2 regions of the Janthinobacterium sp. 35 genome follow, and region 2 is predicted to be linked to the other one. Evidence: predicted binding sites of a transcription regulator. Region 2 holds the regulator's gene; the other holds the start of a gene.

Region 1 (4,806 bases), 670 kb from region 2:
TTCGGCCAGCAGGCCTATTTTGTCGGATAATTCATTGAATTCGGAAATCATCCCGCCACTATAGGGCGGACGCTCCATGGGCGTCAATCGAATCACGCCGCTGTCACACATATTTACATCAATGCAGGGCAGTTGGCGGACAATACAGGCTTTTTCCGGCGCTTTTCGCCAAGTGCGCGCATCTGCCGGCGCCGCGATGGCAGCGTTTTACTCGTCGACGTAATCGGCTTCGATATCGAGTCCGCCATAGCGGTTTTCGCACGAGCGGCGCACCAGCGTCTGTTGTCCGCCCTTGCCATCAAGCACCATCGTCAAGTCGCGGCAAGTACGGCGGTAGCTGCCAGGTTTGGCGTCCGTCCCCGAGGGCGTCAGGCGCACTGCCAGCGGTACTGCATTGCCCAACCCCTTGTTGCTCCACTGGCGCGTCTTGCCATCCTCTTCATCTTTCAAAGTGCGCACGGCGGCCGTCAGCAAGGCTTGCTGTTCCTTCGCATTCAGCTTGGCGATGGTCACGTCGGACAGGAAAGGCGGATACACGGCGGGCGCCGGGTCCTTGCCCTGCACGTCCCACTTGCCGCTGTTTTGCGAACAGGTGCGCCGGCTCAGGTCTTGCGACTTGCCGCCCGCCGTGACGACGAATTTCAGGTCGCGGCAGATGTGTGCCTTCAGGCTGTGTTCCGTCATGCCGGAGTTGCTGAAGTTATACGTGACTTTCACCAGCACGCCACTGTCGCCGCCGTTGTCCCACACATGTGCTTCCTGATCGTCGTCATCCTTGTTGAGGTCGTTGAACAAATCGCCCAGCAGCCTCTCTTTTTCCTGCGGCGTCAGGGTGGCCACGGTGATCTCGTCGGCGATGCTGGGCGTGTGCGCGGCGGCATTGCCCAGGCAGGCAAAACCGAGGACGGTGGCGCCCAGCAGGCGCAGGGCGGGACGGGAAAGAGTCGATGGCATGGTGAGTGAGCTTTCAGGTGCGAATGGCGATATTGATATGCAATTCTAATCATCTTATCAAAGTCCATAGTAAAACTCTGTTTCCTGTGCGTACAGGAACGCCGTCCGCCCGGAGGGCATGCTAGAGTCGCTGATGTTGCTGACGCCCGGGAGCGAGGCTTGCGTTTGCGCAAACCCTGCGTAAATGCAGGCTGCGCGGAACGTCTAAGCTTATCTTCCCGGAGAATAAGCCCTTGAATAAGCCCCCTACCGTCCCTATAATTAGCACTCGTTAGTAGAGAGTGCTAACAAACTCTTTCGTAGCAATCCTCAGGACTGATGGTGCATGCCGGACAACAGCAGGGAACGCTACGCGGCGGGCGACGCCGCGATGCACCACTGCTCAAGCCGACACGCACCGATGCCATGGGGTTTGCTTGACCGTTGCGGGCTGCTTTCAACGGCGGTCACTGAAAGCACGTCTGGCGCTGTGCCGGACATGTATTCATTTAGCAACACTTATCCATTGAACTTTAAGGAGTTTTGTATGAATCTGCGCCCATTGAACGATCGCGTCATCGTCAAACGCCTCGACCAGGAAACCAAAACTGCGTCCGGCCTCATCATTCCTGATGCAGCTGCTGAAAAACCGGATCAAGGCGAAGTCCTTGCCGTAGGCAATGGCAAGATTCTCGACGACGGCAAAGTCCGTCCTCTGGATGTCAAAGTGGGCGACCGCGTCCTGTTCGGCAAGTACGCCGGCCAAACCGTCAAAGTTGACGGCGATGAGCTGCTGGTCATGCGCGAAGAAGACATCATGGCGATCGTCGTCAAGTAATTGTTTCCACGTTGTAGACAGATACATCCCGAAACTCAGGAGAATTGAACATGGCAGCTAAAGAAGTAGTATTCGGCGACGCAGCGCGCGCCAAGATGGTCGAAGGCGTCAATATCCTCGCCAACGCAGTCAAAGTAACGCTGGGCCCGAAAGGCCGCAACGTCGTACTGGAGCGCTCGTTCGGCGCCCCTACCGTCACCAAGGATGGTGTGTCGGTAGCGAAAGAAGTTGAACTCAAAGACAAGCTCATGAACATGGGCGCGCAAATGGTCAAGGAAGTTGCTTCCCGCACCAGCGACAACGCCGGCGACGGCACCACCACCGCCACCGTGCTGGCACAAGCCATCGTGCGCGAAGGCATGAAGTTCGTTGCCGCCGGCATGAACCCGATGGACCTGAAGCGCGGTATCGACAAAGCAGTTGCTGCGACCGTCGAAGAACTGGCGAAAATCGCCCGTCCTTGCACCACGACCAAAGAAATCGCCCAAGTTGGCGCGATCTCGGCGAACTCGGACTACTCGATCGGCGAGCGTATCGCTGAAGCGATGGAAAAAGTCGGCAAAGAAGGCGTCATCACCGTAGAAGACGGCAAGTCGCTGAACGACGAGCTGGACATCGTTGAAGGCATGCAGTTCGACCGCGGCTACCTGTCGCCATACTTCATCAACAACCCAGAGAAACAAGTTGCCGTACTGGACAGCCCATTCGTCCTGCTGTGCGACAAGAAAATCTCGAACATCCGTGACCTGCTGCCGGTACTGGAACAAGTCGCCAAAGCTGGCCGTCCACTGCTGATCATCGCAGAAGACATCGAAGGCGAAGCGCTGGCCACCCTGGTTGTGAACAACATCCGCGGCATCCTGAAAACGTGCGCAGTGAAAGCACCTGGCTTCGGCGACCGCCGCAAAGCCATGCTGGAAGACATCGCTGTCCTGACCGGCGGCCAGGTTATCGCTGAAGAAGTCGGCCTGACCCTGGAAAAAGTGACCTTGGCCGAACTGGGCCAGGCGAAACGCATCGAAGTGGGCAAGGAAAACACCATCGTCATCGATGGCGCCGGCGAAGCAGCATCGATCGAAGCACGCGTAAAACAAGTGCGTGTACAGATCGAAGAAGCGACCTCGGACTACGACCGTGAAAAACTGCAAGAGCGCGTAGCCAAACTGGCTGGCGGCGTTGCCGTGATCAAGGTTGGCGCAGCCACCGAAGTCGAAATGAAAGAAAAGAAAGCCCGCGTTGAAGATGCACTGCACGCGACCCGCGCTGCCGTGGAAGAAGGCATCGTGCCAGGCGGCGGCGTAGCCCTGCTGCGCGCACGCGCCAACATCACGGTCAAGGGCGACAATCCTGATCAAGATGCCGGTATCAAGATCGTCCTGCGCGCAATGGAAGAGCCACTGCGCATGATCGTGCAAAACGCTGGCGAAGAAGCTTCGGTCGTCGTGGCAGCCGTACTGGCTGGCACGGGCAACTACGGCTACAACGCTGCCAACGGCACGTATGGCGACATGGTGGAAATGGGTGTTCTGGATCCAGCCAAAGTGACCCGTTCGGCGCTGCAAAACGCCGCTTCGATCGCTTCGCTGATGCTGACAACCGACTGCATGGTCTGCGAAATCGCTGACGACAAAGCAGGCGGCGGCATGGGCGGCGGCATGGGTGGTATGGGCGGCATGGGCGGCATGGACGGCATGATGTAATGTCCGGCATCCCCGCGCGCAGGCGACGGCACGCGGGGATGCATCGCCGGGACAGGACAGGCAGACCAAAAGCTGCCAGCGCCTGCCCGGCAGCCCCGAAAGCTATCTTCTACGGAAGGTAGCTTTTTTTTCGCCGATGTATTTGGCAAACCCGTTTGGCAAACCCGTTTGGCCATACCATTTGGCAAGCCCGGCGATTGCCCGCCTGCACTTTTTGCTTTAGCATGGCCGCCATCGTCCTTCTTTCCCATGCCACCATCATGCCGCCACGCGCCTCTTCTTCCAAAACCACCATCATTGCCGGCATCCTGGCCGGCTTGCTGGCCGCCGGGCTAGTCGCTTTCTACGTGCACCAGCAGGGCGCGCCGCACGCAAGCAATGCCCCGGCCGCGAACAGCCAGGCGGCGCAGGAGCAGAATGCGCGCGCCGTCGATGCGCTGCTGGCGTTGCCGGAAATCAAGGCGTGGTCGGCGCATATCGAAAAGGCATCGGGCGGCCGCGCCCATGGCGCCGTGATGGAAACGTCGCCCGAGACGCGCCTCGTCGATGGCGTCGCCAGCTATCAGCTGAGCTTTTTCGAAAGCACGCCGGACGCAGCCCACCGCTGGGAAAGCTTTGTCGTCACGCCCGATGGCAAGCGCATCCTCGTCGACGACATCGTCACAGGTGACCTGATCAGCCTGGAACAATGGCGCAAGGACAGCGCGCCCATGCAGCGCATCGCCACGCAATAACGCCCTAGGCCGGCGCCGCGCCGCGCACGCGCGCCACCCACCACACCGTCCACAGCGACAAACCTGCCGCAAGCCAGCCATTGATGCCATAGCCGCTGATATGGCCGGCCGCGTCCGTCTGCAGGGTCAGGCCGCCCAGCCAGGCACCGAGGCCGCTGCCCAGGCTTTGCAAGGCCGAATTGGCACTCAGAAACGCGCCGCGCTTGTGCGGCTCCGGGATCGTCGTCAGCAGCGCCTGCAGCGGTATCGTGCGTCCCGAGACGAGAGCCATAAAAAACGGAAACACCAGCATCAGCGCCAGCAGCGGCAACTGGGGCAAGTGGGTCATGAGCAGCAGCGGCGCGATCGACATCAGGGAGACCCAGCGGTACACCTGCTGCTTGCCGGCCCGGTCCGCCCAGCGGCCGATCAGGCGCGCCGTGAAGATCGTGGCGCAGCCGCCCGCCAGATACACCCAGGTGACGTCGGCCGGCGCCAGCCCCAGATTGCCCACCAGCACAGGCGAGATGAAGGGAATGACCAGCATGCCGGCCGTCATGTTAACGATGGACAAGGCAAACGCTTCCAGGTGGCGCCGTTCCCGGAACAGCGCCAGCAACTT
Region 2 (4,806 bases):
ACTTCCTTGCCTTCTTTTTGGCTGGCTGCCGGCTTTTCGCCAAGGATGCCACGGCTGGCGCAGCCGGACATGGCCAGCGCGACACAGACCATGCCTGCCACGACTGGTGCTCGAAATGAAATACGGTGCCAGAGAGATGGCAATACAGCCGGTGTTACGCGCATAAATGACCTCAATTGGATGAACAAAACGCCAGGAGTGACCGGCCTGCCAAAAAATGCATATTTTGGCACTCCCCGACAAAACGCTATATGATAAAGCACCTGACCCACATACGAGCAACAAACATGAGTAACAATCCTAGTGATCTCAAGGCAAGCGGCCTGAAAGCCACCTTGCCACGCCTGAAGATACTCGATATCTTCCAGAGTAGCCCGGTACGCCACCTGACAGCAGAAGACGTCTATAAAATTCTGCTGGCCGACAATATGGATGTCGGTTTGGCAACTGTCTACCGTGTCCTGACCCAGTTTGAACAGGCAGGCTTGCTGAACCGCAACCATTTTGAAACCGGCAAGGCGATTTTCGAACTCAACGAAGGTTCCCACCACGACCATCTGGTGTGCCTCGACTGTGGCCGGGTCGAAGAATTCTTCGACGAAGAGATCGAAATCCGCCAGCAAAAAGTGGCTGAAGAGCGCGGCTTCAAGATCGCCGAACACGCTTTGGCCATCTACGGTAACTGCATCAAGACGGCTTGCCCGCATAAAACCGCCTGACCCACGCTTGCCGCTCCCACGGGGCGGCTGGCAGTACGATTAATGATGGCTGAGTGCGCTCGACAGTAATTTAGCCGTGATGTCGACGATCGGAATGACGCGCTCGTAGGCCATGCGCGTCGGTCCGATCACCCCCAACGTTCCCACGATCTTGCCGTTGACTTCATACGGCGCCGTCACCACGCTCATCTCATCCATCGGCACCAGGTTCGATTCGCCGCCGATGAAAATCTGTACTCCCGTCGCCTTGCTCGACACGTCGAGCAACTGCATCAAGCCCGTTTTTTGCTCGAACATGTCGAACATCTGGCGCAGCGAATGCATATTCGATGACAGATCGCTCACGCTGAGCAAGTTGCGTTCGCCGGAAATCACCATGTCGTCGCTATGGTCGGCCATCGCTTCGCTGCCCGCTTCCACGGCCGCCTGCATCAGGCTGCCCATGTCGTCGCGCAACTGGCGCAGTTCGCCCTGCAGGCGTACGCGCACGGCGTCGAATGACAGGCCGCCATAATTCTGGTTGATATAGTTGGCCGATTGCACCAGTTGCGCCGGCGTGTAATCAGCCTCCGTCAGCAATAAACGGTTCTGCACGTCGCCGCCGGGGGCAACGATGACGAGCAGGATGCGCTTTTCGGACAGGCGCAGGAATTCGATTTGCTGGAACACGGATTCGCGGCGCGGACTGAGCACGACACCGGCAAACTGCGACAGCGACGACAGCATCTGCGCCGCGTTGGCGATGGTTTTTTGCGGCTGCGGCGTCTGCAGGCGCATGCGCGACTCCACCAGGTGCTCATCCAGATGCCGGACGGTCAGCAAGGTGTCGACAAAAATGCGGTAGCCGCGCGGCGTGGGGATGCGTCCGGCCGAGGTGTGCGGACTGGACACATAACCGAGCTCTTCCAGATCGGCCATGATGTTGCGGATGGTGGCCGGCGACAGGTCCAGGCCGGAAATTTTCGACAAGGCGCGCGAACCGACCGGCAGGCCGTCGGCGATATATCGCTCGACCAGGGCTTTCAGCAGTGTTTGGGCACGTGTATCGAGTTGCATGGTGTCTCAGGTAAGCAAATATTCTTTAAACAAACACATTGTTGATCAAGCGGCAACAACAGTGGCCGAACGTGCAGTAACAGCACCTATTATGCACGTTCGCCCGCCCTGCGGCGATCAATCTTCCAGTTGCCCCTGCAGCCACAGCAGCAACTCGTCAAAGTTGCCGCAGATGGCGTCAGGCTGCACGCCGGCGGCCAGGTGGGCATCGCTGCCCTTGCGGTTCATCCAGACGGCACGCATGCCCGCCCCCTGCGCTCCCGTCACGTCGAAATACAGGTCGTCGCCCACATACACGGCTTCATGCGGCGCCACGTCCAGCGCCGCGCAGGCGGCCAGGAAGATGCTGGCGTCGGGCTTGGCCACACCAAAATCGCTGGCGGCGATCGATACCTTGAAATGCTGCGCCAAACCGATAATTTCAAGGTCTGCATTGCCATTCGAGATGGAGCCGAGCAGCATGCGCTGGCGCATCCAGGCCAGGCCAGGCAAAACGTCGTCATACGGCTGGACGCGGTTGCGCGCGGCCAAAAAGTGCACGATGGCCCCATCGACCAGGGCGGGATCCTCGCCGGCAGCTTCGAAGGCCGACAGCAGGCCGGCGCGGCGCAACTCGATCAAATTGCCATGGAAATGCGGTTGCGCATTGAGCATGGCCAGGCGGTGCTGGCGCAGCACATCGATGGAAAACTGCTGCGCCACCCGGGGCGCATGCGTGGCCAGCCAGTCGTGCAGCAGGGTTTCGGCAGCGGCAATCACGGGCGCGATGGGCCACAAGGTATCGTCGAGATCGAACAGGATGGCCTTGGGCGGCACGGCGGGTTTGACAGGGGCAAGAGACATGGGACTCACAATGGGATGCTGCGTCACGCTGCGCAGAGTGTAGCTATTGTCGCACCGATCGCCGCCGCCGGCTTGGCTGCGCCTCCGTGAAATGGGGCCGGGCCAGCGCTTCCCGGCGAAAAATTGTTACAGGGTGATACAAGGCAAGATCATTCGGCTTGCCAGATAGACTAAAATAGGCGCCATTCCAATGCGGCGCCAGCGTCCGCGTTGCGCTACCCAACCTGATTCGTTTTGGAGAATGTATGAAAAAATTGTACCTGCGCTCGATGCTGGCGGCGGCTTGCGCCGTCACACTGGCAGCTTGCGGCGGCAGCGGCGGCAACCTGTATCTGAGTGGCCAAGTCTCCAATCTGGCAAAAGATGGCCTGATTCTGCTGAATGATGGCGAACGTTTGTCCGTTCCTGCAGGCCAGTCCCAGTTTGTATTCACCAAGCTGGTCAAGACCGATGACCGCTACGACATCAGCATCGCGCAGCAGCCAAAGGGCGCCGTGTGCACGATTACCAATGGTAGCGGCAAGGCAACGAGCTATTCCGCAAGCACGGCCGTGGTGAGCTGCGTGACCAATACCTACCCGCTGACCGGCACGATCACGGGCCTGACCGCCGGCGGCTTGCACCTGGTGATGGGCCCCAACGGCATCAGCCCCCTGGCTGGCGCCGACTCCTACACATTCGAAAAGGTCGCTGACGGCGCCCCATACAGTATTTCCATACTGCCTCCACAGCCAACGGGCCTGACGTGCCGCTTCCAGGGTTCCACCAGTGCCGACGGCAGCGATACGGTCGGCACGATGGGCTCTGCCCCCACGACCGCGGCCACACTCGACTGCACGCCGCAGTAATCCTTGCGATCCGTCACCTAATTTTGGAGAAATACATGAAGTTATCCTGCCTGCGCCCACTCGCCGCGCTGCTGCTGACCCTGGGACTGGCCGCTTGCGGCGGCAAGGCCTCGTATGATGTCAGCGGCACCGTCAGCAACTTGAACAACAATGGCCTGATCCTGGCCAATGGCGGAGAAGAGCTGCCGATTGCAGCCGGCCAGACCTCGTTTACCTTTAAAAAGCGCATCGACTATGGCACCGACTACAACATCACCTTCAAGCAACAACCGGCCCATATGACTTGCGGCATCAGTAATGGCTCCGGTTCGGCTGGCCATTACGTCAACATCAGCGCCGCTGTTTCTTGTTCACAAAATACGTATAGCGTGAGCGGCACGATTTCCGGCCTGACGGTAGACGGCTTGGTGCTGATTAACGGTAATGTAACAACCACGGTGGCCAAGGATGCCAAGACCTTTACCATGGTCGGCGCTGTCGCCGATGGTACTACCTATGGCGTCGGCGTCTCCACCCAGCCGAAGGGGCTGCTGTGCGTCGTACAGCCAGGCACAGGCGCTGGCACCATGGGCAGCGCCAACGTCACCACCGTACAGATCGCCTGTAATCCGGCCTGAGGTGCGGGAACGGTAGCCGCCATGCGGCTACCCGGAAGAGATATCACGTAAATATATAATTGATATTACAAAGATAAATTGGAGTTATATGTGGCGATGCAGCATAATGCATCTGTCTCCTCCAACTCTTCCAAGAATTGGATTTAGCCCGCTTTTACCAGCGGGCTTTTTTTTTGCCCAAAATTTCTCAGGCGGCAGGCGTTTGCAAACCAGGCTGCAGCATGTGCACGATGCTGGAGAAATCCTGCTGCGCATAACCGGCTTGCGCATGCATCTGGTACAGCTGGCGCACCAGGCCGCCCAAGGGCGTGGGCGCGTTTGCCGACAATGCCGACTGCTGCGCCAGGCCCAGGTCTTTCAGCATCAGCGCCGTGCCGAAGCCGCCCGTGTAATTGCGCGACGCGGGCGTGCCGTCCATGACACCGGGCCACGGGTTGTACACTTCCAGGGTCCAGTTGCGGCCAGAACTCTTGGCCATGATGTCGGACAACACTTTCGGATCGAGGCCATGCGCCACGCCCAGGTTCAGCGCCTCGGCCGTACCGGCCATCAGAATACCCAGCAGCATGTTGTTGCAAATCTTCGCCACCTGGCCAGCGCCCGCCTCGCCCGCATGGAAGATGTTCTTGCCCATCTTTTCCAGCAAGGGACGCGCCTGCTGCAAGGCCGCCACGCTGCCACCGACGATGAAGGTCAGGGTGCCGGCCGCCGCGCCCGCCGTGC

What was found. Region 2 encodes HrcA, which represses chaperone genes, less so after heat shock. Its sites were predicted from a motif close to TTAGCACTCNNNNNNNNNGAGTGCTAA; they were not measured.
Region 1: the regulator HrcA is predicted to act here: its motif matches at 1,216-1,242, upstream of groES (co-chaperone GroES).

Annotation. Positions count from the first base shown of each region.
Region 1 covers NZ_PEFN01000001.1:3,787,419-3,792,224, reverse strand. The annotation lists gene CLU93_RS16845 (DUF904 domain-containing protein) at 1-78, opposite strand, end outside; gene CLU93_RS16840 (hypothetical protein) at 208-954, opposite strand; gene groES (co-chaperone GroES) at 1,481-1,771, shown strand; gene groL (chaperonin GroEL) at 1,822-3,471, shown strand; gene CLU93_RS16825 (hypothetical protein) at 3,696-4,205, shown strand; gene CLU93_RS16820 (MFS transporter) at 4,210-4,806, opposite strand, start outside.
Region 2 covers NZ_PEFN01000001.1:3,118,122-3,122,927, reverse strand. The annotation lists gene CLU93_RS13880 (outer membrane protein assembly factor BamE) at 1-71, opposite strand, end outside; gene fur (ferric iron uptake transcriptional regulator) at 288-719, shown strand; gene hrcA (heat-inducible transcriptional repressor HrcA) at 759-1,775, opposite strand; gene CLU93_RS13865 (HAD family hydrolase) at 1,893-2,618, opposite strand; gene CLU93_RS13860 (hypothetical protein) at 2,864-3,466, shown strand; gene CLU93_RS13855 (hypothetical protein) at 3,502-4,083, shown strand; gene mmsB (3-hydroxyisobutyrate dehydrogenase) at 4,271-4,806, opposite strand, start outside.